2 regions of the Lacrimispora struthionigena genome follow, and region 2 is predicted to be linked to the other one. Evidence: a T-box and tRNA genes for the amino acid it is inferred to sense, from the RefSeq annotation. Region 2 holds a T-box; the other holds one or more tRNA genes.

Region 1 (12,191 bases), on a different contig from region 2:
GGTCTCACTGGAAATCGTTAAGTCGTCCTTCGCTTTTATCACGATGTCATGCTGGCTGACAATCTGCACCCCTTTTGCATCGTTGAGTTCTATTTTCGTCCCCTGATTATTGGTAATTACAATAGAATCCGGGGTAAAACGGATTTCCTTCTGGTATTTATTCTTGATGATCTTGTGCTCCGGATTTTTCCGGTCCGGACTTTCCGTATCCAGATGGACGGAGCTGACCACATAAGCCTCTTCTTCCCTTTGCTCCGGTATATGCAGTCTTACCGCATCGCCGATCTCCGGCATACAGTACCAGCCGGTTCCGTCAGGAGTAGAATAAACCGTAGAGTATGGATACCACAAATTGATATTCTGCTCCTGGTTTTCATCCTTTAAGACCTTTACCATCACTTTATCCTCTTTCACCTGCAGGACCTCTGCCTGGAAGGAACATCCGGTCCTGTCTTCCTGAAATGTTTCCGGTAAGTCCATGCCAGACCTGGATTTTAAATGGCATGTATGAAGCATTTCTCCTCTCTCATAACTGCTGTCCATCTTCCATACAAAGAGCTGCAGTCCGTTTACTGTTAGCTGGTCCCCGATCTGATATTCCTCCCGGCTCTGTAGGATGTATTCCAGACAGGCTCCTTCCTGCATTTTCGAAAGTCCGTGATTCCGTTTTCTGCGGTAGTTTCCCAGATCTTTTTTTACTGCATATTTCATGTGATCTGCAAGTTCATAACGTTCACCCTTTGGCAGATCATAAAAACATTTAACACCCCATGTCCTGGTGCTTGGCACGAGGAAGCTGTGAAATCTTGCTGCCATTCGCTTTAAAAATTCCCAATCGGTTTCTCTGTGCTGCAGCACCAGTTTACCTGTTGGATCCGTAAGAGGCCGTGTTTTGATGAGTCCTGAGTTCTCATAAGTACCGGTGATCTGTTTAAAGATCTTCTCATATGTAACTGTACTGTCCTGGAAGGTCCTGAAATGTGGTTTTAAATCCATAAAACACGTACCCGTAGTTATTTCCAGGATCATCTTTTTCTGGTCCTTCATGCTTTCAATGGAGAAACCAGTAACAATCCCCCAGAAGAGGGTCTGTACTTCGCCATCTTTTCCTATTGCTTCTATTTTCTCCCATACGTCTCCGGTCAGCTGACTTATATAACTATCTTCATCCTTATCTGCAATGTATCCGCTTATTACAGCAGTACCATGTTCATTAATTTCTTTGCTGACCTTAAGTTCTCTGATCTCTATAAACTGTAACGGTTCTGTTTTAAGATTGTATTCTTTCACACTCTTCCTCCTCTGTCTGTATCGTATCAAGCATGGTAAGGATTTTCGGCTTCCATCTGTCGTAGTCCTTAAATATGCAGTAAAAAGTTCCTATGATTAATTTTCCCTCCGAAAGGAACAGGAACATCATGTTATAGACCCGTTCATCGGCGGCAAAGCTTTTGTAGTCAAACCATAGGACAGGGATAGTTCCAGATACATTTCCCTGGTCATAGAAAACGTTCTTTCCGTCTGCCTGTTTTAGTATATGGCGGATTCGTTCCCTCTCAGCTTCCAGATCTGTATCGGTTTCTTCACATTCCAATATTGCATTCTGGAAAGTGAGTCCTGCGTGTTCATGTGGATTGACAAGAATTATTTCCGGACGGTTTTTGGAGAAGAAAACCGACGCTGCTTTTTTCCTTCCTGTCTCTTCAAAACCACAAGGAATCTTCATTGTAAAACCAGGACCATTAAACTCTGACCGGCCAGACGGTTCTCCTCCCGGCTTCTTCGTATCCGGTTCTATCTTTTGCAGTTCCTTCTGTATTTGAAGGAATACTTTATCTATATCATCATCCTGAACTTCTTCCATCTGGTTCTCCTCCCGACATTACCTGATATACTAAATTGTTTCACGCAGCGTATTAAAGAACTGTTTCAACAGCACTTCCCATTTCATGCGGTCCTGCTCCGGGTAAGTCGCTGTAGCAAGAAACATTTGGTTGCGGACTGACAGGACCGCCTTTACATGTTGCTGCATTCCTCCGGCTTCCTCCAGTTCCATAGTAAACCAGCTTGCCGGATACTGTCCGGCTGCATGAAAATGAACTGGTGACAGCTCACTTCTTGGATATCTGCTGCTTATGTATTCCCTGACCGCCTCTGCTGCTTTTCTTGTTTCTTCCTGCCCCAGGTTTTTATCAATCAACTGGAATGTCATCTGATTTTTTCCATCCACATCTGAAAAGATCATTTCCGGGCGATCTTCATATGGGTAAAGCATGTCTTTCATGCTCTCAGGCATTTGCTTAAGCTCTGCCGGAATCTCTGCGGATAACATTGCATCAGCCAATGTAATCCGTTCCATAGTGACCTGCTCCTGGAGACACCCTTCTGTGTCCGGATCATACAATATGTTCATCATACCTACACCTTACTCATTCTTATCCTGAAAGCTGATGGAAAAATTCTCAATGATCTGCTTTCTTTTGTTCAAGCGTTCCTGCGCCTTAGCCTGTTCTGACTGGAATACCTTCTTTTCAAGCACGGTCGCTGCATCCAGACTGCTGCTGATTGCATTCAGACGATTAACCTTTTCAATTGCAGGGCTTTTCCCCACGCCGCCGATTTTTATGGTCTTCCCCATCTTTTCACCTCCCTTAGAAACTATTCCTATCTGGCCTTCACCATATCTACCCTTGTCCCTGTTATCTGCCGTTCCAACCCGGTAGAGCCAGCTGCGCTTGGAGTGGAGGCCATTACAGCATTCTCCGCCCCACCGATATCATATCCTTTGGCATCTGAAGAATCAAAAACAGGAAATCCGGCATCTTTGCTTCCTTCCATTTTTACTTTTCCGAATTTTCCAATGGAATCAAATCCATTGCACATATTGATCACCGTTGGAGACAGGCTATTCCTTCTTACAATCGAAATTTCCTGGGGAGCCTGAAAAGATACCCGGCTGCCTTTCAGCCATACTCCTTTTTTAGCCAGGATTGTCACCTCCCGGCTGCTCTCAATGTCCGCTCCCGTCTTGTCATGAATTTCTACTTTTAACGGAACCTTTTGCTTTAAATCCACAAATCCCAGACTATCCGGCAACAGAAACAACCGTTTATCCTTTGCTGTTGTAAAATACCGCTTGGACGGATCTCCCATCTCTCCATTGCCAGCTCCGTTTTTCCGGATACTCCTGCTGGCCCTGGCAGCGCCTTCTCCGTCATCAAATGTTATCGTGATTCGCTCTCCAACCTCCGGCATACAATACATCAGATTACCGGTTTCCGGCATCCACGGATACCAATACCCTTCTCCGGAAGACTGCTCCCCGTCAATGTCCAGCTTAACCCGCACAGATTCCTGTTTCGTTTCCAGCACCGTTCCTGCCATAGAAACCCCGGACATTTTAGGATTGTCATATCCAGCCGTCCCGAATACTTCGGGGGAACCTACCGTATAATGGTAAACCAGCAGACCGTTTTCCAGCCTGCACTTTTTTGATAGAACCACCATTTCCCGGCCATCGGAGATAGATATATGGTCTCCGGGCTTCCAGCTTTCATAGCTGCTTATTTCATAACAGATAAACTGATGTTTTGCAAAATGGTACTGATCCCGGTCAAATGTATAGTAAGTCTTATCAAACCACGTTCTCTCAGGCCGGATTCCTTTCTCTTCTACCGAATCCCCAAGGGGCAGACCAAAATACAGCTCCGGCTTTAGGGAAACTCCTCCTGGAAGCAGGGAAGTTCCTAATTGCCCTGCAATCCGTTTTAAAAATTTCCAGTCCGTCTCTCTGTATTGATAGATTGGTCTGCCGATTTTCCGGTCTTCGATATGAAAGATTACATCCGCATTTCCTATATCCGATAATACACTTCTCACCAGTTCCTTATAAGTCATATCAGTCTTTTGAAATGATCTGCTTTTTTCTTCCAGATCCAGCAACTCCGTAGGCGATATTGCATCAATTCTTGCTCTATGACCATTTCCTTCCTGCCATATCTCAACATTTCTTATGAAACCGCAAAAGATAGGTGGGACGGCTTTATTCCCCCTTTCATCTGCAGTTGAGATTGTTACACTGCTTCCCTCCAGTTTCTGAAAGACCGGAGACCATCCTGTTTCATCCGGTACAGATCCTGTGATCCTGGCAGCGGTATGGCAGTTTTTCTCTATTTTCATATCAAATTCCTGAATTTCACTGATGTTCAGATCGCTGCTGATTATTAGATTCCCTGATGTTACTGCATTCATAAAATAGCACCTCTCGCATCTGTTTGGACTTTTTTATTAATCAATATGTAATACCACTCTAATGTTACATTATATACCATAAATCGTCAAATTTGTGCTTGATGTAACATTTAACCGGCTACATGTAATTTTTGGTAATATTATGTCAACTTTACTGCAGTCTTGGTCAATAGCATTTCGAGTTTCCCGTTTTGTAAACGAGTTTCACACTTTGAAATCGACCTTCAATTTTTGAACTCGAAATTCCACAATTGTTATGACTTTCCCGTTTTTCACTTGCTTTCTATGGTATAATCTCTGGTAACAGGATGATTTTGGCGCACAAAAACCGGACGTCACTTTTGGCTTACAAATTTTGTACTCCGAAATTCACGTCTGCTGGTATCTGTTTTTTCGTTCCAGCCGGTGGCTTCATGTTCCGATTATCTTGCTACTTTTTCAATAGACCTGGTGTTAGATTGATGCTTTTGGCGCCAACCTCGTGGCATCCTAGTTTATCTGCCAGGTCTTTTCCATAATAAAAACAGAATGCTTCATACGGGCTTTTCCCATTTAGTTTTTTTCTTCTATAGGAATTGATATGATCCATCATCAGATTGATATCCTCCTGCATCAGTTCGTCAAAGCTTTTCCCCTTTGGTAATACCCTTCTTATGAATTCATGACCTACCTCTATTTCTGCTTTTTGATAGGGCGCACTTGGATTGCAATAATAGATTCTGGTTCTTCGTAGTCCGTTTCCATCTGCACCATACTCGATACTCTTCGGATTAGAAAATTCACTTCCGTTATCTGTTAAAATGATTGGAAACAACTTTCGAAAGTCTTGTCCCCCCAGCTTATGATATAGTTCTTCATAAACATCGATTACTGACTTAGAGGTATTGGCATCTCTTAGGAATGCAAGCATCAAGGACGTTTCTACAAAAAATACCGTGAGCAGAACTTTTCCACCTTTGCTCCCGATCACAGAATCCATCTGGGTCACCGCTGTATCAGGATGCTTCTCTAAATACACCTCGTAATCATGATAGTTTCTTCCTACACGACAGCCTCTGTCTACCTTCAGTTCTGGTTTTTTATAACGCGGACGATACTTTACTTTCCGTGGAAGATCAATGTTTCTCACATCAAACAGACTTCCATCTATGTAATTGTATAAGGTCTTCTCGCTACACATTAGTTCGTCCTTATTATTTAAATAAATCTGATGGATGGACTGTCCTTGTTTAATCAGCGGAACCAGGATCTCATTGAGTCTGCCAATTTCTCCCTCTGTAGAAAGAATCCCACTTCTTGATTGTGCGATCTTTTCAGATGCCTGGCGGTGGGCTTCCAATGCGTCGTAAATTGTCTTCGTCAGTGTACACTTTTTCACTTCACTGCAGCCATTACATACATAGGGAGCTTTAAATCTGCTGGTACAAACTTCTTCTTCAAACTGTTCGCAATACCTGTTACAAAGACTCTCACACTGTTTGAATACGGTTACCATTGGATGCTTACATTCATTTGTTCCGCACACTTTTTTTCTCTTGCATCCTTTTCGATACTTGCATACATTATGAGGATAGACTGAATATCCTGTGCATTGCTCAACTGCATAGTTACGGATTTCTTTTGTAATAGTAGTTCTGTCCCTTCCCAGTTTCTTACCCATCTCTGTAAAAGTTAGATCCTCTTTCAGTACACTTTCAATCTCCAAACGATCCTCATAAGATAAAAACTTTGCCATAGTGTCTCCTTTCTCCACCGGCTAAGTTCAATATATCATGAAAGGCAGGGACTGCGCCCTGCCTTTTTGTAATACGAATTTCTCATTACTGTTTTTAAATATTTGTACCTAACTTTCCCTTTCAGACGGGAAAGTTATTTTACAATTGAGGCAATTTTAAATTCCGATTGCCAAGGCTAGAATTTAGTTATTCATTTAAGTATTAACGTTTTTTCTTCAGTCCTGCTGCTTTTCTCCAAGCATCCATTTCTGAGTACTTAACTGCAAGGTACTCATTTCCATAATATGATACTCGCTTTTCTACGTGAACCTCGTCTGGCATAGTATCCATTATTTTACCAACACGATTTTCGGTCATTCTTCCAACAACTTCCTTAAAATAAGGATCCACGCCAACCTCTACCGATTTCTCCCCACTTTCTACATAAAGAAGAAGCTGTGATGGTCTTGACTCTGTTGCCCATCCGAACCCATCCTGTCTAACGAATCGTCCTGATTTATTGTAGTGATTTTTCTCTCCCGACTTATGTCCCTGTGTCTTGTAATACTCTCCTGGGATGTACTGCATTGATACTGTTTTAAATTTACTCATGGTTTCAACCTCCTGATAATAATTTTCTCTTCGGTGGCCACTTCAGATTAACCTTATTATAATTTAGAGAAACCCAAATCGCAGTATGTGTACAGAAAACAAAAAAGTTGTACACTTTACTTCATAATCTCTTGCATTGCCTCTCCTACAAGTTCATCTACAATCTCGTGAAGACGTTTGTTTACTTTGTCAACAGTCGTGCAATGTTCCTCAAATGATGTCTGCAATCCTAGTAACAAAGGATTCTTTTCCAAGTCTTCTGTTTCATTTTCCAACTCTTCTAAAATTTTCTCTGCTACTGCTATATATGCCTTGTAATCTGCAATATTAGCTTTCACATTTTTCTTCTTCTCTTCAAGAGATAATTCAGAAGGTTCTTTAAAAGAGCCATCCTTAATTGCATCTACTCTATTTCTCCACTGACTATTTTTCTCATGGAGATGTTCTAAATTGAATTCATTTGTTTCATATGATGTTGATGGCAATCTTCCTGCTATCATTTGACGATAGTATAACATTCGTACCAAGAACAAATCATCCTCAGCTTCTTCTCCGTCTGGAACCACAACTGCCTTAAGACCCAGGATCGGATTGTTATTTATAAACTCATATGGTGGCTCGTATTCTGGAAACTTCTTTTTTCGAATTTCTCTTACAGTTGGGAGAAAACCTTTTATCATATCCGCAATAATAAAATCAATGCTCTTATTCTGAACATTCATAGATTTATCTAATTCTGTCATACGGAATTCTAGTGGTGTTGCTTCTTCATTAGATGCCATTACTTCATTTCTGAAATACTCTCCCCTAAACAGGAAATAATTCATATCATCTAACTTCTTTGTAAATTGTGCCAATGCGTCACCAATATTCTCAGATTTTAAAGCCGAAAGATTATAAATAAACCTGGTTAACTGTTTTACAAATTCATCTGTCCAAAAAGCAATATTATTAGCAGCATAATGACCTGGTCTGCAGTATATGGCTTTCTTAAAAACATCTTCCATCTCATCAATATCTTCCAGTATTTTCTTATTGTAATTTGCAACGTCCGTTGCTTTTACAATTTTATTTTCCTTTTCTTTTTTAGCTAGTGTCAACGGATGAAAATCAAAATTTTTTACAAGTAATGCTAGCAACTCCGCTACTTCTGGTGGGAAAGTATAATGGCTGTTTGGATTATCTTTTTCCTTTTTAAAGTCACTTACTTTAATTCCATACATATCACATACTCGATCTAAATTTCTCTTAAACTGAACTCTACCCAGTCCAGTCATTTCTTCCATTTCTTTTTGAGTAAAATCAACTCTTCTTCCGGCTGCCATAATTTGTACCTCCTTACATATGATAAAACAGCAAACCCACATTAACCAAGAAGGTTTTCTACTCCTGGTTTCTTACCTTCTTCAACCCTAAAAAAGAATTCACTGTATGTATCAGTTACAAAAATCTCCATTAATTCTCTCATATTCCATATTAGGTTTGCGTTATCAGCATCTGCTCTATCTAGCCAAAATACTCTACCTTCATCTGAGGACTTTAACTCTCCTTCTGTATCTAGTTCCATCCTCTTGTATCCAATCCTTAAAACCACATGGTTGCGGAAGTCTTAAATCAAGACTCTCTTGAAATACAGTACTTGTGTAAAAAAGACAAACGTTTAGCAAAAATCATTTCCATGGTTGGTGAAATAACTCAACAGTGAACAGAACGGATATGTATAGAGCTTATCTCCATTCTCCAGGCCATTGATGAGCAGACGCTTGTTGAATTTATCTAAATTATTCAAGGCACTATAAAACTTTTGATATGCAGAAAGCAATAAACCTGGCACAGATACACCCCCTATATATTTGTAGTTCTTTGAATGAGCTTTGAAAAGAAGATTTTAAATGTAAAAATCGGGTTAGTGGCTAACCATTATTGTTTATCCAGGTGTCCATCATAAACATAATGGAAATAAATTATTATGGTTCAACTTTTTATTTGCTAAAATGGTGGTTGGAAGTGATACTTTTGTTTTATATCTATCAATTCTTCTGCGTATGGGAATTCCTTCATTAATAAGTAAGTCTTTAAAGAAGCACATAGCTTATATTCACGTGGATTTCCATAACTTGTCCAATCGCTGTCATATACCAAATGATTTTGTACAAACAGACTTAAGCAAGCTCCATAGTTTTCGGACAATTTCATCTCCATGCTATTCTTACTTTCCCACATTTTTATATGTTCAATCTGTTTTTCAGCCATCCAACGATCACCAAAAGAAGATACTTTTTCTTCAACTATATACGTCAAAAACAATTTTACAACATCGTCAAATTGACCTGAGTTCCACATAGATTCAAACGTATCTCGACCCAATTGTCGATGTTCCTTAATACAAGGAGCTAATTCTCTAAGGATACTTTCTGCCCTTGTTGAGTAGTCCCTGAAAACATTAACATCCAGTTCCAATGTGCCATTAACAATTTTACCACTACCTAACGAGGATAATAAATCAAAAGCATTATCTATATTGAAATCATAGATTTCTTCATCATTTATCCAACTAGATAAATCCTCTTTCTTCAATCTTCGAACTTTTTTTTAAATGATGTAATAGAGAACAATACGCTCATCATCAGTAGTAACTTCAATTATTTTTTCGAGGGTCGCAGCGGTAGGAACAAATGACCTGGAGGCTATGTATTTCAAGTATTGATCTTTTAATTTTCGCACCTCAGCAGTTATTATACTGGCTTTCACCTGTTGTGCGGAAATTACATTCCGAACAGTATCGTAAATATAAGAAATATCATCATCACAATCTAGTCGTCGAATTTTGTATTCATTATTGAGAAAACCGATCATACTATCCGACGATATTTCCGGTAACGCAATAGGAATGGCGGGTACTGAATCCATAAACCAAATAATACCGGCTTCATTTAAACAATATGCGCTTTTATAATACTCCTGTGATAGAATAACAATATTAACAGCGCTTGTTTTAATAGCATCCTTAACCTCAGATGAAATCTTCTCGTTAATATCATTTCCAGGGAGAGAAGAACAAAATATAAGGTCTCTTGAAATACCCATTCTAACAAAGAAATCAAGAAGTATATCCGCAATCTCTTTATCAATTGACCGATGGCTGATAAATATTGTTGGATGCGTTTCTATTGACACGACGCTCTCACCTTTTGCCATCTTTTCGATGCTGTCAGCAGTAATCAACCACATGTTCTATTTTGTAGCAATTGCTTTTAGTTCCTGCCTATAGTCAAACTCAGCGCCAACTGGTACAACTTTGCCACTGGTTGACAGGTTTTTACTGAAGTTCTTATCGACAACGCTATATTTTGCAACCAATTGACCATAGAGTGCTTGAGATCCATTACGCTCTTGATAATTTTCACATATAGCGATATCCTTTTTAATTTCTTCTTCAAGTTGTGGCGTAATAATCATAATTGGATATTTCCTTTCTAACATAGTAGTAACTTAATATATTTGATCATATTCCGAATAATATGAGGCCATTTCATAATAGATGTTTCCCCTTTAATAATAATTTCTAACTACACATTATTGCTATTACATGCTTAGTTTTATTTAAATCATTAACCAATATTTCTTATAATTTTATACATACCTACATTCTTTAATTTGAGTACTTTATTTATTTTATGACATATTGTAAAATAATTCAATCAAATAATGGTAATTTATTATTCGATTATCCACTTCTTCTCCATAATAATTACCATATTTGCATAACTTCAATAATAGCCCCTTGTCATCTACAATTAGGGCAAAAAAAGAGGCACATTCTCAAACTGAAAATGTACCTTTTTGCCCTTGATTTACCAAGTGTCCCGTCCCTATAAGTTATTATTTAAGCCACAAGCGATCATGCCTGCGGCTTATTATTAAAGTGGAGATAGTGGGATTCGAACCCATGACCTCTTGAATGCCATTCAAGCGCTCTCCCAGCTGAGCTATACCCCCATGACGGCTATTATAGCAAAGAGTAAAAAAAATTGCAACTAGATATTGCATTTAATAAAAAAAATGTTATAATACATTCAGAACAACTGCATATAGATGTCTTCAGGGCAGGGTGAAATTCCCGACCGGCGGTAAAGTCCGCGAGCGCTCAGAGCGCAGAATTGGTTAGATTCCAATACCGACAGTAAAGTCTGGATGAAAGAAGATGTGTTAAATGATGATAATACACCTGTCTATTTTTAACACCTGAAAGACACTCTTTCAGGTGTTACTTATTTTTCAGGAGGTCTGTATCATGAATATGAGCAGAAAAGCAAACAAGTTAACTGTAATGGCAATGTTGTGCGCATTGGCATTTGTAGCCGTAGTGGCAATCCGGATTCCGTTAATCCCTATCGTTCCATTTTTGGAATATGAACCTAAAGATGTGATTATCCTGACCGGTGGATTCTTATTTGGTCCTATGTCCGCAGCTGTGATCTCCATCATCGTCTCTTTCATCGAAATGTTTACAATCAGCAGCACAGGAATCATTGGACTTATTATGAACATCCTTTCCACAGTGGCCTTTGTTTGTCCTGCTGCCTACCTCTATAAGAAACACCATTCCATGAAGGGTGCCTTCCTTGGTATGATTGCCGGAACACTTCTTATGACACTGATTATGGTACTTTGGAACTATTTAATCACACCGATTTATATGGGTTATCCCAGAGAAGCTGTGGCAAAGCTTCTGCTTCCTGCCTTCGTACCATTTAATATGTTAAAAGGCGGAATTAATACAGCACTTACATTATTAATCTATAAACCACTGGTTACTACACTGAGAAAATCAAATCTCTTAAACTTTGCTGATACTTCAACCGAGAAGAAACGTAGTCTCAATCTTGGTATGACACTTACAGCTGCAGTCGTTTTAGCTACCTGCATTATGATAATCATGGTAATGAAAGGCGCAATGTAAAGCAATAAATATAAAACAATAAATGGAAAAAGGTAAAAGATCCGCCCTCTACAAACCGGCAGGATCTTTTACCTTCTTCTTTATCTGGTAAATTCTCTCCAACGCTTCAGACTGTCTATGGAAAATGTATATTCCGGCGTTACAACAGTATCCTTAATCTCATTGCTATAATACCATGGATCTGCATCGTGAAGGGGATTATTCAGCACATGAAACTCCTGCGCCGGCATATACCCCTGTGCCAGTAAAAAGCACCGGTTTCCTGACTGATCTTCTGCCACATCCACAACCATAACGCAATGTCCGGGACTTCCTCCCCGAATCAGCAAATCACCTGCCAGCACCTGGTTTAAATCAGTCCTGGTACACTCTTTCTCAAGAGAAAGCGTTCCTGCATATACCATAACCTGCCGTAAATATTTTACAAAGCTTTCTTTGCTGTCATCATAAGCTGCCTTCTGCACCCAGGATACATTGTTTTTATCCACCAGCAAACGCTTTCCGGCTCTCCATGACGGATAGTCCATAAAAAAACCATTGGTCAAATGAAATGCAATACCATCATAGGCTCCCACTGACCATAAATATTCTCCGTACATTCGTATAACGCTGTCTGCACATTGCTGTAAATCACCTTCTACCAAAGGCAT
Region 2 (12,191 bases):
AGCTTTTTTCGTAATAGTCTCTCAGCTCCTCAAGGCTAAGGGAATAAATACTTTCAAAATCGGTTTCCAATAATTTTTTAAATATTGAATTTAGTGGCATAATTAAAAACCTTCTTTCTTTGTTATAAACTTATATTATTAATGGTTGATGCTATTATAACAATAATAGTTGAAAAATACTACTATTATAATTTGAAATTAAATTAAAGTTTTATTAAATAATTCAATAAAACTAGAGGATACTTAGGAAATTATTAATTAATATTACGACAATAGGTTGACAATACGGATTCCAATGCATATAATATAGTTGAAAAAATAAACTACATGTTTCGCTAATATTTATCAGTATAAATTATAATGAAGTATAAGACTAAGCGGTATAAATTGTAAAAAAGAAAGGAATATATAATTCAGTCAACTTATAAATGGGTCATTGGGTTATATGAAAAAGATATGAATGTAAGACATGATGTAAGATATTTCGGGATTATAAACAGACAACTTCATAATTATATTAATGTAGCTTTCAAAGCATTGGATTTAGATTACTGGGAGTGCATACTAATTGTAAATTTATATGAGAACGAGGGAATTAATCAAGAGAAGCTTTCTTCCAACCTTCTAATAGATAAATCGATTACAGCAAAAACGATCAATTCACTGGTGAACAAAGGCTTTGTAATCAGAAAAGCTTGTGAAACCGATAAAAGAGCTAAAAACCTTTATATATCAGATAAAGGAAAGGAACACAAAGAGTATATTTTTAGCCTGATAGAAAACTGGATTGATTATATTTCAGATGGAATAGATAAAGAAACTCGGGATTTTGTACTTAATAAGCTTCGTATTATGGCGGAAAGAGCCAGAGATGCTGATTTTGATGAATTGGTATCTAATAACTGATGAGTTAAATTTAATATTGTTAATTATTTTAGTTGTGTATGCAGTCGCGTAATTTATTGTTGACTTCTAATATTTTATTAGATATAATTTAACAAAAATAAATAAGAGCTTATGCTTTCATCACCGGATGATTGCATTATAAGGCATCCAAAAGCCAACCGTAGGTACGGTGTGTTATCACACTATAAGGTTAGCTTTTGGGTGTCTTTTATTTTTAAGGAGGTCAAAATGATTATCAAAGAGTATAACTACTTACCAGAAGAAGCTATAAAAATAAGAAATGAAGTGTTTGTAAAAGAGCAAGGATTTGTTGAAGAGTTTGATGAAATTGACGGCATAGCCAAGCATATAGTTTTGTATGAAAAAGAACAGCCAATCTCAACATGCAGAATTTACTTCAATAGTGAAATACAATCATTTGTCATAGGAAGAATCGCTGTCGTAAAGGAATGGAGGGGGAAAAACATTGGGACTAATATAATAAATATTGCAGAAGATTATATAAAAACAGATGGTGGAAAAAGTGCAATGTTGTCAGCACAAGTACGAGTTGCAGAATTCTATGAAAAGCAAGGGTACAAAAAGCAAGGAAAATCCTATTTGGACGAGGATTGTCCACATATTTGGATGAAAAAGAATGTGGGGGGTATGGATAAATGAATATAAATTATCTCATGCCACTTCTTGTTGTAATCATATGTAATGTTTGCTATCACTTGATTAGTAAGAATATTTCAAGTACTACAAATACATATATGGGTCTGATTATAACATATGGAGTTGCTTGCTTAATAAGTGCTCTTGCATTTTTTATTACTTCAAAAAACTGTTTTATTGAGGAAGTTACAAAAGTAAGTATATCCAATATTCTATTAGGACTGGTTGTAGTTGGTATTGAAGGCGGTTATATTCTTATGTACCGCAGTGGTTGGGAAATCAGCAAAGGTTCATTGATATCAAACATGTGTATAGCAATCATTCTTCTGATTATTGGTGTATCAGTATTTAAAGAGGGAATCACAATAAAGAAGTTAATGGGTGTTGTTCTATACATTATGGGTTTTTTTTTAATTAATAAATAGACAGGCAAGAGAATATGAGGATATAGTGCATTTTAGTTTATTAAACTTTCCAATCCCAAAAGAGCGCATCAGTGATAATTAACTATTTTAGTTGACATTGCAGACACCGTATGTTAGCATTAATAAAACTTAAAACAAAAAGGCTATGATGTGAAATAGTAAGTATTAGGGATCTTACAGAGAGAAGATGGTTGGTGCGAATCTTCATTGATCTAATATGGAAGCAGTCACGGAGCTGTGAACCGAACGGAAAGACCTAAGTAGGCTTCAACGGAGTTCCACCGTTATTTGGGAAGCAATATAGGAAATAACCCGTATTGACAGAGTGCAGAGAAATCTGAAATTAGGTGGTAACACGGACATAATCGTTCGCCCTAAGTTGACAACAAGTCGGCTTAGGGCTTTTTGTTTTGGGTAAATAAATGAAAGGAGTAATATTTATGACAGCAAGTGAGTTAAGGAAGATGTATGTGGATTTTTTTAAAGAAAAGGGGCACAAATTAATCGCGTCTGCTTCACTTTTGCCAGAAAATGATCCGACAGTTTTATTTACCACAGCGGGAATGCATCCCCTGGTACCATATTTATTAGGGGAAAGCCACCCACAGGGAAGACGTCTTACTGCCATTCAAAAATGTTTGAGGACAGGGGATATTGATGAGGTGGGTGATGATACCCATTTAACATTCTTTGAAATGATGGGAAATTGGTCCCTTGGAGATTATTTTAAAGAGGAAGCAATCTCCATGAGCTTTGATTTTTTAACAAATAGTTTAAATATACCTATTGAGAGAATTGCAGTAACTGTATTCGAAGGAGACATGACAGTGCCTCGGGATAACGAAGCGGAAGACATTTGGAAGAGCAAAGGATTAAAGCAGACTCAGATATACGCTTATGGCCGGGAAGAGAACTGGTGGGGGCCCCCTGGACAGACAGGACCATGCGGTCCCGATACGGAAATATTTTATGATATGGGGAAACCAAAATGCAGTGATCATTGCGGACCTGCATGCAAATGCGGAAAATACGTTGAGATATGGAACAATGTATTTATGAAATTTAATAAAGAGGCAGATGGAAGTTTCACAGAACTTAAGCAGAAAAACGTGGATACAGGCATGGGGCTGGAACGGGTCCTGACAATATTTAACGGAAAAACCAATGTTTACGATACAGAGCTGTTTATTCCGGTTATGACGCAGTTAAACAACATTATTGGAGTATTAGATGCGAAAATGTCTATAAGAGATAAACGGATTATCTGCGAGCATATCAGAGCGGCCTGTTTCATATTGGGTGATCCTCAAAAGATATGCCCATCCAATACAGAACAGGGCTATATACTAAGACGTCTGATCCGAAGAATGATCCGGCTGTTTAAAAAAGCGGGAATTAATCAGAATTATTTATGTGATCTGGCAGAAGTGATTATCCGGCAATATCAGGATGCATATCCTGAATTATCCGATAACGAAACATTTATTAAAGAGCAATTACAAAATGAAACTGATTTGTTTTTAAAAACCCTGGATGTGGGATTAAAAAAAGCGGATCAATATTTGGAAAAAACAGATGAAAACACCGCTTTAAGCGGAGAGTTAGCATTTAAGTTATATGACACATACGGTTTTCCAATCGAGTTTACCTGTGAATTAGCCCGGGAAAGAGGGCGTTCAGTTGATATGGAATCATTTCAGGAAAAGTTTACAGCCCATCAAAACAAGTCCAGAGAAGGGGCCGCAGAAAAATTCAAAGGAGGGCTGGCGGATCATAGTATGGAAACTGCCAGACTTCATACAGCAACCCATTTGTTGAACGCTGCGTTAAGAAAAGTACTTGGTGATGAGGTTTCCCAGCGTGGCAGTAATATAACCCCTGAACGACTTCGGTTTGATTTTTCTTTTCATCGGAAAGTGACACCAGAAGAACTGAGTGAAGTAGAAAAGATTGTTAATGAAGCAATTGATAAACAAATAGAAATATCCATGAAGGAAATGAATCTTAATGAAGCTTATGCATTAAATGCGGTGGGAGTATTCACAAATAAATACGAAGAAACTGTCAAAGTGTACTCCATCCCTGGTTATTCATTGGAAATCTGTGGTGGTCCTCACGCGGGCAATACCGGGGAGTTAGGCTTATTTAAAATTGTTAAAGAAGAGGCTTCTTCGGCAGGCGTAAGAAGAATAAAGGCGGTTTTAAAGGAGGGTAAACATGAGCAATGATTTTGTAAATCTGACAGCAGAAAACCTTGAAAAAGAGCATTTATGCTGCATTATCCGAAGTAAAAAGACACATCCCGGAATTGAAGCAAAGAGGCAATGGCTTTCAGAACGGCTAAAGGAAGGACACGTTTTTAGAAAGTTAAATGAAAAGGCAACTGTATTTATTGAATACGCTCCTCTGGAAACCGCCTGGGTTCCCATAACTGGTGACAACTATTATTATGTGTATTGCTTATGGGTATCAGGAAGCTGCAAAGGAAAGGGGTATGGGAGAGCGCTGATGGAGTATTGCATTGCAGATGCCAGGGAAAATGGAAAATCTGGTATTTGTATGCTTGGAGCAAATAAGCAGAAAGCCTGGCTTTCTGACCAGACCTTCGCGAAAAAGTTTGGTTTTGAAGTTGTTGATACTACTGAACAGGGATATGAATTACTTGCCCTTTCATTTGACGGAACATCTCCCAGGTTTGCTCAAAGTGTAAAAAACAAGGAAATTAAAAAGGAAGAGCTCACCATTTATTATGATATGCAATGCCCCTATATCTTTCAAAATCTTGAGACGGTAAAGAAGTATTGCGATATAAATGAAATTTCGGTTTCTTTCATTCCGGTGGATACGCTGCAAAAAGCAAAAGAACTGCCCTGCGTTTTCAATAACTGGGGTGTGTTCTATAAAGGTAAATTTCAGACCGTAAACTTATTAGATGAGACTAGCTTAGCACGAATACTGAAAAAACAGTAATTGAAATAATAAAAGGCAAAAACCCACGAAAGACGGTTTTTGCCTTTTTAAATATATGGACGTACAGTTCTGTGCATGCGGACAAAAATTGATAAGAATAGTCGAGAAAAAATTCAAATAAATGCTATTATTATAAAAGGAGGTGTCAGTATGCCAAAGGAACAGTCTCTTCAAAAAGCTATGGATTATATTGAGAAAAATTTAACCAAAGATATCAGCTACTATGATATAGCACGGGAAGTTGGTATTTCAGTACCTCATTTTTACCGGCTGTTTAAAAGATTGACGGGGGATACCGTGGGAGCTTACCTATTAAGGCGAAGGATATCCCTGGCTGCAAATGATTTGGTGGACAGTAATAAATCTATTGTAAGTATAGCATTAGAATATGGCTTCGAATCCCACGATGTATTTACCAGGGCATTTAAAAGAGTGTATGGAATGTCTCCAAGCAAGTACCGTAAAAGTAGTACTTTAGTGCCTCTAAAAAGATTGACAGCCATACGCGATCCATCTGAGGAGGATGAAAATCAAATGAAGTTCAGCCTGCTGCATACCGAAGGCTTTGTAGTTGCCGGACTGGAGTGCAGGGCTGTACAGTGGGATAGTGACGGAGCCATAGGCGGATTGTGGAGTGAATTTTTAGCATATCTGGAAAAAATCCAACTGATACAGGATAAAGTGACCATGTATGGTATTTGCGAACATGAAACCTGCAGGAATGGAGGTTTTACCTATATGGCTGCCATTGGTATTGATTCTGGAACTGATATACCGCCTGGTATGACTAAGAAATTCATATCACCCCAAAACTTTTTTCAGGCAAGTGTTCCTGATCGTATCAGCACACCGGATGCTTATGCTGGTGCGATTGGTTACGCAAGAAGTCTGGGATATACCTTAGAAGACAACGACATGATTGAGGTTTATGATGGAATCTTTCAGGATCCGGATGTGAACAGGTTTCGATTATTGATTCCAATTATGTAATAAAAAATGGAAAGGAGAGTGTTGCCATGGCAAAGATATTTAAAAATATTGACTGCATTGAGCTTTATGTTTCTGATTTAAATGAAGGAATACAGTATTATTGTGACAGCATGGGGTTAAAACTTCTCTGGCGGAATGAGGATATGGTCGGACTGGGAATGGAGAATGATATTACCGAGATCGTTTTACAATCCCAGAGAAAACAGGTTCTTGTTGATATAAAAGTGGAGTCTGTGGATGAATCCATAGAAAAAATCAAAGAAGCAGGCGGAACAGTGGAATACGGCCCGTTTGACGTTCCTATCGGACGATGTGCAGTAATCCTTGATAAATGGGATAACAAATATGTGATACTGGACATGACAAAGGGTAGATATGTCACTGACGAAGATGGTAATGTAACCGGTGTAAGAAAAGAGTAATGTCGGTCAGGAGTATTGTGGGATATGAGGTGAAAAATATTGATGAATCAAGTGATTATAGAGGTAAATGAAAGTCTGAATGAGATTCCTTTGTCTTTTATAAAAAAACCGATCATAATAGGCGGCATGGCTATGGAATATTATGGAATGCGTAAGGCAGGCAGGGATATTGATTTAATCATTTCACAAGATGATTATCGAGTACTTTCTAAAAAGTATCCGGATAACAAAAAAGATATTTATGGTGATTTAGGCTTTATCATAAATAAATTTGAGATCTGGCGAAGCATTGCACTGATTGACTATGATTTTTTTCTTAAGGATGCTGTAGATGAAGGAAATGTTTTAGTTGTATCCTTAGACAGGCTTCTATGGATGAGAGTATGTGCCATGGAGGTTGAGAAATACAAAATGGATTTGGACTTAATGAAAGAATATTACTATGGACATTTTAGAAATCAATATTACCTGCAGGAATACAGGTTAAATAATTCAACAAACTAATTATGAAGAAAGAGGGGCACTCAATGCTTCTCTTTTTTTACATTCTACTCATTTCATACTTTATAAAAAACGAAAGAAAATTAAGAAAATGAATTTTAATCTCTAAAAACGGATTGCAAAACATAAAAAAATCAGGAAATTGGGCAGTATATACATCAGTAGGCATTCTATTGGTAAATTTATGGTATTTTGATACAGAAAAAATTTTACAGAAATTTTACGTATAATTCACATAGATAATGCTTTAACTTTTCTTAATTCATGTATAATTAATAATCGGTGTAAAGAAGTTGTAAAATCAAAGTATAGTAAAGGACAAACGTATGGATGATCTTATATTAAAGTCTGGGCAGAGAACCAAGATAAAGACAGATGCAGTAAACCTTTTTTATGGCAGCTTCCAGGCTCTTAAAAATGTCACAATGGATATTCAGGAATGCGCTATTACAGCAATCATAGGTCCTTCAGGCTGCGGTAAATCTTCACTTCTGCGTCTGTTTAACCGTATGAATGACCCGATACCGGGCGTCAGGGTAGAAGGTAAAATTCTGCTTGATGATACTTCAATCTATGATAAAAGTATGGATGTTGTTGCGCTGAAAAAAAGAGTGGGCATGGTTTTCCAGAAGCCGAATCCATTTCCCATGTCAGTCTATGATAATATGGTTTTTGGCCCCAGACATCATGGGATAAAGCAAAAAGCCCGTCTTGATGAGATTGTGGAGAACTACTTAAGTCAGGTGGCTTTATGGGACGAACTGAAGGACAAACTGAAGGGACCCGCTTTTGATCTCTCCCCAGGACAGCAGCAGCGGCTTTGCATTGCCCGTGCGCTGGCTGTAGAGCCAGAAGTTTTGTTAATGGATGAGTCATGCAGTGCGCTGGATCCGGAATCCACCATGCAGGTTGAGGGATTAATGGAAGAGCTTGCTAAAAAATATACAATTCTTATCGTAACTCACAGCATGGAACAGGCAGCGAGAGTGTCTCATATGACTGCGTTTATGATGATGGACGAGGACAGAGCAGGAACCCTGGTGGAATATGCTCCTACAGAACAGATTTTTGCAAATCCCAAGGATAAACGCACCGAAGATTATATTACAGGCAGGTTTGGTTGAAAACTGGTTATTTCTATATTCAGAGAAATGGAGGAAATCAGGCATTGGAATTGAATGTTTGATTTTTGCGAAGATATGAAAAAAAGGATTAATACAAGCAAATTATTAAAAAGAATAAAAATATCTGCCTGTGCAGTGATGCTGACCCTTTCTATGGGTCTGCTGTCTGGCTGCACCCAGGAGACGGAGTCAGACACCATCGTTGCAGGATCGACTTCGGTACAGCCATATGCTGAAATTCTGGCTGAAGCATTTATGGCCAAAGATCCGGAGGCTGTGATTGATATTCAGGGAGGCGGATCCTCCGCTGGTATAACGGCAACCCAGACTCATAGTGCAGATATTGGTATGTCTTCCCGTTCTCTGGAAGAGGGTGAAAAAGACCTTTGGAGCGTGGAAATTGCCAAGGATGGTCTGGCAATCATCGTGAATCCGGAAAATCCCATAAAAAACCTTACTTCAGATCAGATCCGCGATATTTATGCAGCTGAAATTACCGACTGGAGTCAGGTGGGTGGCACAAAAGCCAAGATCAATATTATTGCAAGAGAAGAAGGATCCGGCACACGAAGTGCGTTTACAGAACTGCTGATGGGGAAGAAGGAGATAACTCCCAAATCCATTGTTCAGGACTCCAATGGCGCAGTACGCCAATTGGTTGCAGATGACCCCAATGCCATAGGATTTATATCCTTAGGACTGGTTTCTAATGAAGTAAAAGCGCTTAACTTAGACGGCGTTGAAGCCACACGGGATAACATCATGAATAACAGTTATAAACTATCCAGACAGTTTTTGTTTGTCACCGATGGTGAGCCAACAGGAATACAAAAAAGTTTTATTGATTTTACCCTTTCTTTAGAAGGGCAGAAATTACTGAGCAAAGAGGGACTTATCCCGTCAGCAGAGGGGGCATCAAAATGAAAAGTTTTAAGGAAAAATTAACGGAGCGTGCGTTTCTCTTAATCGCTCTTTCGACTTTATCGGTATTGGCGCTCATCACTGTTTTTATATTTATAAAAGGTATGCCCATTATTGCCAAGGTAGGTATCATCAACTTTGTTTTTGGGATGAAATGGGCACCCAGCCAGGGCTACTACGGTATTTTCCCCATGATCGTTGGATCAGTATCAGTTACCATAGGAGCAGCCATTGTAGGAGTACCCATCGCCATATGCTGCAGTATATTTTTGGCTGAGTTTGCTCCGGCAAAGCTTCGGAATGTATTCCGGCCTGCCATTCAGTTACTGGCTGCCATTCCTTCCGTTGTTTATGGATTCTGGGGAGTTTTATTCGTTGTGCCTGCGATCCGTAAATATCTGGGAGGACCGGGCCTTAGCATACTGGCAGGTTCCATCATTCTGGGCATTATGATTCTGCCCACCATAATAAGCATTACTGAAGTATCCCTTCTTGCACTGCCGCGCCATTATAAAGACGGGGCCCTTGCACTGGGACTGACACAATGGCAGACAATCCGATCCCTGTTACTGCCAGCAGCCAAGTCTGGTATAGTGGCCGCTGTTATTTTAGGTTTAGGAAGAGCAATTGGTGAAACAATGGCAGTAATAATGGTTCTGGGCAATGCGGTTGCACTTCCCCATTCCGTTCTTGACCCGGTCAGAACACTGACTACCAATATCGGTATTGAAATGGGATATGCATCCGGGGAACATCAGCAGGCGCTTTTTGCCACGGGTATTGTATTATTTGTTATTATCATGATTTTAAATGCCACTGCCCAGTACATTACACGAAAGAGGTGAGGTCACTATGAAAATGAATGCAAACACTTCTCAAAAGATAGCCAAGTTTACGATTTGGGCGGCAGCTCTTTTTGTTATTGCCATTCTTTTTTCCATTATTGCATATATTCTGGTAAAGGGCATCCCTATGCTCAGCTGGGAGTTTTTGACGGATATTCCCAGAGACATGGGACGTTCCGGCGGTATTTCCTCTTCCATTGTGGGAACACTGGTTGTAACTGCGGTGGCAGTGATTGTGGCAACACCATTTGGAATTGGAACAGCAATTTATCTTACAGAATACACAAGAGAGGGAAGAATTACCCGTATTATCCGTTTTAGCGCGGAATCTCTTGCGGGGATTCCTTCTATCGTATATGGACTTTTCGGATTTATCTTTTTTGTGATATACTTAAATATGGGCTGGTCAATTTTGTCAGGTGGATTAACTATGGCGATTATGATTCTGCCAACGATTATACGTACATCGGAAGAGTCCATCCGTACGGTTCCCCAGTTATACAGGGAGGTAGGCTTCTCTCTGGGATTGACGAAATTACAGACAATAACCAGGACGGTACTTCCATCAGCCCTTCCTGGTATTGTAAATGGAGTAATATTAAGTATCGGCAGATGTGTTGCTGAAACAGCAGCTGTCATTTTAACGGCTGGTTCCGCACTTCGTATGCCTGAATCACTGTTTTCACCGACCCGGACGATGGCAGTACATTTTTATATACTGGCGAGGGAGGGAATATCCATGGATAACGCTTACGGAACAGCAGCGCTACTCATTATTCTGATTCTTCTGCTTAATGTAGGATTTAATATGCTGGTCAATCGATTTATAGCGAAGGGCCGATAAGAGGTGAAAAATGACGCAGAAAGCTAAAATAGATATAAAGGGATTAAATTTCTTTTTTGAACAAAAACAGGTCATTAAAGAATTAAACTTAGAAATTCCTGAAAACCGGATTCTGGGTGTTTTCGGTCCGGCAGGCAGTGGTATTACTACACTGCTTCGCACATTAAACCGTCTCAGTGATTTAACTGCAGGAGCCCGTCAGGAGGGTGAAATTCTGTTAGACGGGAAGAATATCTTTGATACAGATGTGAATGTGACAGAACTGCGCCGCAGGGTAGGTATGGTATTTGATGTTCCAACACCTCTGCCTATGTCCATTTTTGACAATGTGGCTTTGGGACCCCGTATGGGAGGAATGAAATCCAGGACAGATCTGGAAGAAAAGGTGGAAACGTCACTTCGGATGTCGGCTTTATGGGATGATGTAAAAGACAGACTGGATACGCCTGCAGCCAGATTATCCGGCGGTCAGCAGCAGCGTCTGTGCATTGCCAGAGTTCTGGCACTTGAACCAGAGGTAATTTTACTTGACCGGCCATGTTCGGCTCTTGACCCCATATCAACAGCCAAGATCGAAGAATCTTTAGTCCAGCTGAAAGAGCAGTACACCATTGTCATTGCTCCCCACACGGTTCAGCAGGCGGGACGTATAGCAGACCGGGTAGGGTTTATGCTGATGGGTGATTTAATAGAACAAGGTTACACCCAGGAAGTTTTTTCATTCCCTAAGGATAAGAGAACTAACGACTACCTCACCGGTAGATTCGGTTAAAAAGGAGACGAAAATTTTGGTTAGAGAACATTTTACACAGAAGATGACCGAAGTGAAGCAAAAAGTATTAGCAATGGGAGCTCTCGTTGATAATATTATTGATTCGGCAGTGACTTCCATACAGACACAGGATCTTGAGCTTGCAAGGAAAGTGAATGAACAGGATGATGAAATCGATCAGTTAGAAATGGAAATTGAAAAGGAATGTATTATGCTTCTTGCCCTTCAGCAGCCTCTTGCCAAGGATTTAAGAACAATTGCATCGGTTTTAAAGATTATAACGGATCTGGAAAGAATGGGCGACAACGCAGTAAATATTGCAAAGGTCACACTTGAGATAGGAAAAGAACCAATCATTCAATCCATTATTGATATTCCAAGGATGGCAGAAATAGGAAGAAACATGCTTAAGATGAGTCTTGATGCATTTGTAAATGAGGATATTTCCCTGGCTCAGAAGGCGGCTGAGAGAGACGAAGAAGTTGACAGCCTCTATGAATCCGTGATCAATGATATCTTAAATATTATTACAGAAAAAAGGGAACTTACAAAACAGGGAACGAAACTTTTGTTCTTAGGACGTTATCTTGAGAGAATCGCAGATCATTCCACCAATATCTGTGAAAGAACCATATATATGATTACAGGTGAGTTAAAGGAAATAAATTAGAAGCGTGTGTTTGGTTTCCGTGGGGAAAGATCATTCTTTTGGTCTTTCCCTAAAAAAGCAGTTGAGTTTGGCAAATATCCCCATAAAAGGAAGGAGAATAAATGGACTTACTTGAACTATGCAGCATTTTGGAGATACAAAATG

The links. The T-box of region 2 lies ahead of ACOAOT_RS13190 (alanine--tRNA ligase). A T-box ahead of a tRNA ligase gene usually reads a tRNA of that ligase, here a tRNA-Ala.
Region 1: it has a tRNA-Ala gene. The T-box ahead of ACOAOT_RS13190 (alanine--tRNA ligase) is inferred to sense a tRNA for this amino acid. The anticodon was not compared.

The regions. Positions count from the first base shown of each region.
Region 1 covers NZ_JBMBWP010000001.1:1,135,881-1,148,071, reverse strand. Annotated here, with positions in the region: gene ACOAOT_RS05225 (contractile injection system protein, VgrG/Pvc8 family) at 1-1,290, opposite strand, end outside; gene ACOAOT_RS05220 (hypothetical protein) at 1,271-1,864, opposite strand; gene ACOAOT_RS05215 (hypothetical protein) at 1,895-2,416, opposite strand; gene ACOAOT_RS05210 (hypothetical protein) at 2,426-2,638, opposite strand; gene ACOAOT_RS05205 (contractile injection system protein, VgrG/Pvc8 family) at 2,665-4,251, opposite strand; gene ACOAOT_RS05200 (IS30 family transposase) at 4,682-5,986, opposite strand; gene ACOAOT_RS05195 (hypothetical protein) at 6,189-6,578, opposite strand; gene ACOAOT_RS05190 (hypothetical protein) at 6,695-7,903, opposite strand; gene ACOAOT_RS05185 (NUDIX hydrolase) at 7,945-8,145, opposite strand; gene ACOAOT_RS05180 (hypothetical protein) at 8,568-9,155, opposite strand; gene ACOAOT_RS05175 (TIR domain-containing protein) at 9,171-9,755, opposite strand; gene ACOAOT_RS05170 (hypothetical protein) at 9,813-10,037, opposite strand; tRNA gene ACOAOT_RS05165 (tRNA-Ala) at 10,505-10,577, opposite strand; FMN riboswitch at 10,672-10,788, shown strand; gene ACOAOT_RS05160 (ECF transporter S component) at 10,873-11,541, shown strand; gene ACOAOT_RS05155 (DUF4846 domain-containing protein) at 11,622-12,191, opposite strand, start outside.
Region 2 covers NZ_JBMBWP010000002.1:903,010-915,200, reverse strand. Annotated here, with positions in the region: gene ACOAOT_RS13210 (alpha/beta hydrolase) at 1-100, opposite strand, end outside; gene ACOAOT_RS13205 (MarR family winged helix-turn-helix transcriptional regulator) at 457-906, shown strand; gene ACOAOT_RS13200 (GNAT family N-acetyltransferase) at 1,135-1,566, shown strand; gene ACOAOT_RS13195 (hypothetical protein) at 1,563-1,988, shown strand; T-box leader at 2,125-2,368, shown strand; gene ACOAOT_RS13190 (alanine--tRNA ligase) at 2,429-4,216, shown strand; gene ACOAOT_RS13185 (GNAT family N-acetyltransferase) at 4,206-4,958, shown strand; gene ACOAOT_RS13180 (AraC family transcriptional regulator) at 5,109-5,948, shown strand; gene ACOAOT_RS13175 (VOC family protein) at 5,975-6,370, shown strand; gene ACOAOT_RS13170 (hypothetical protein) at 6,413-6,874, shown strand; gene pstB (phosphate ABC transporter ATP-binding protein PstB) at 7,198-7,995, shown strand; gene ACOAOT_RS13160 (phosphate ABC transporter substrate-binding protein) at 8,071-8,919, shown strand; gene pstC (phosphate ABC transporter permease subunit PstC) at 8,916-9,761, shown strand; gene pstA (phosphate ABC transporter permease PstA) at 9,769-10,605, shown strand; gene pstB (phosphate ABC transporter ATP-binding protein PstB) at 10,616-11,377, shown strand; gene phoU (phosphate signaling complex protein PhoU) at 11,394-12,047, shown strand; gene ACOAOT_RS13135 (acyltransferase domain-containing protein) at 12,149-12,191, shown strand, end outside.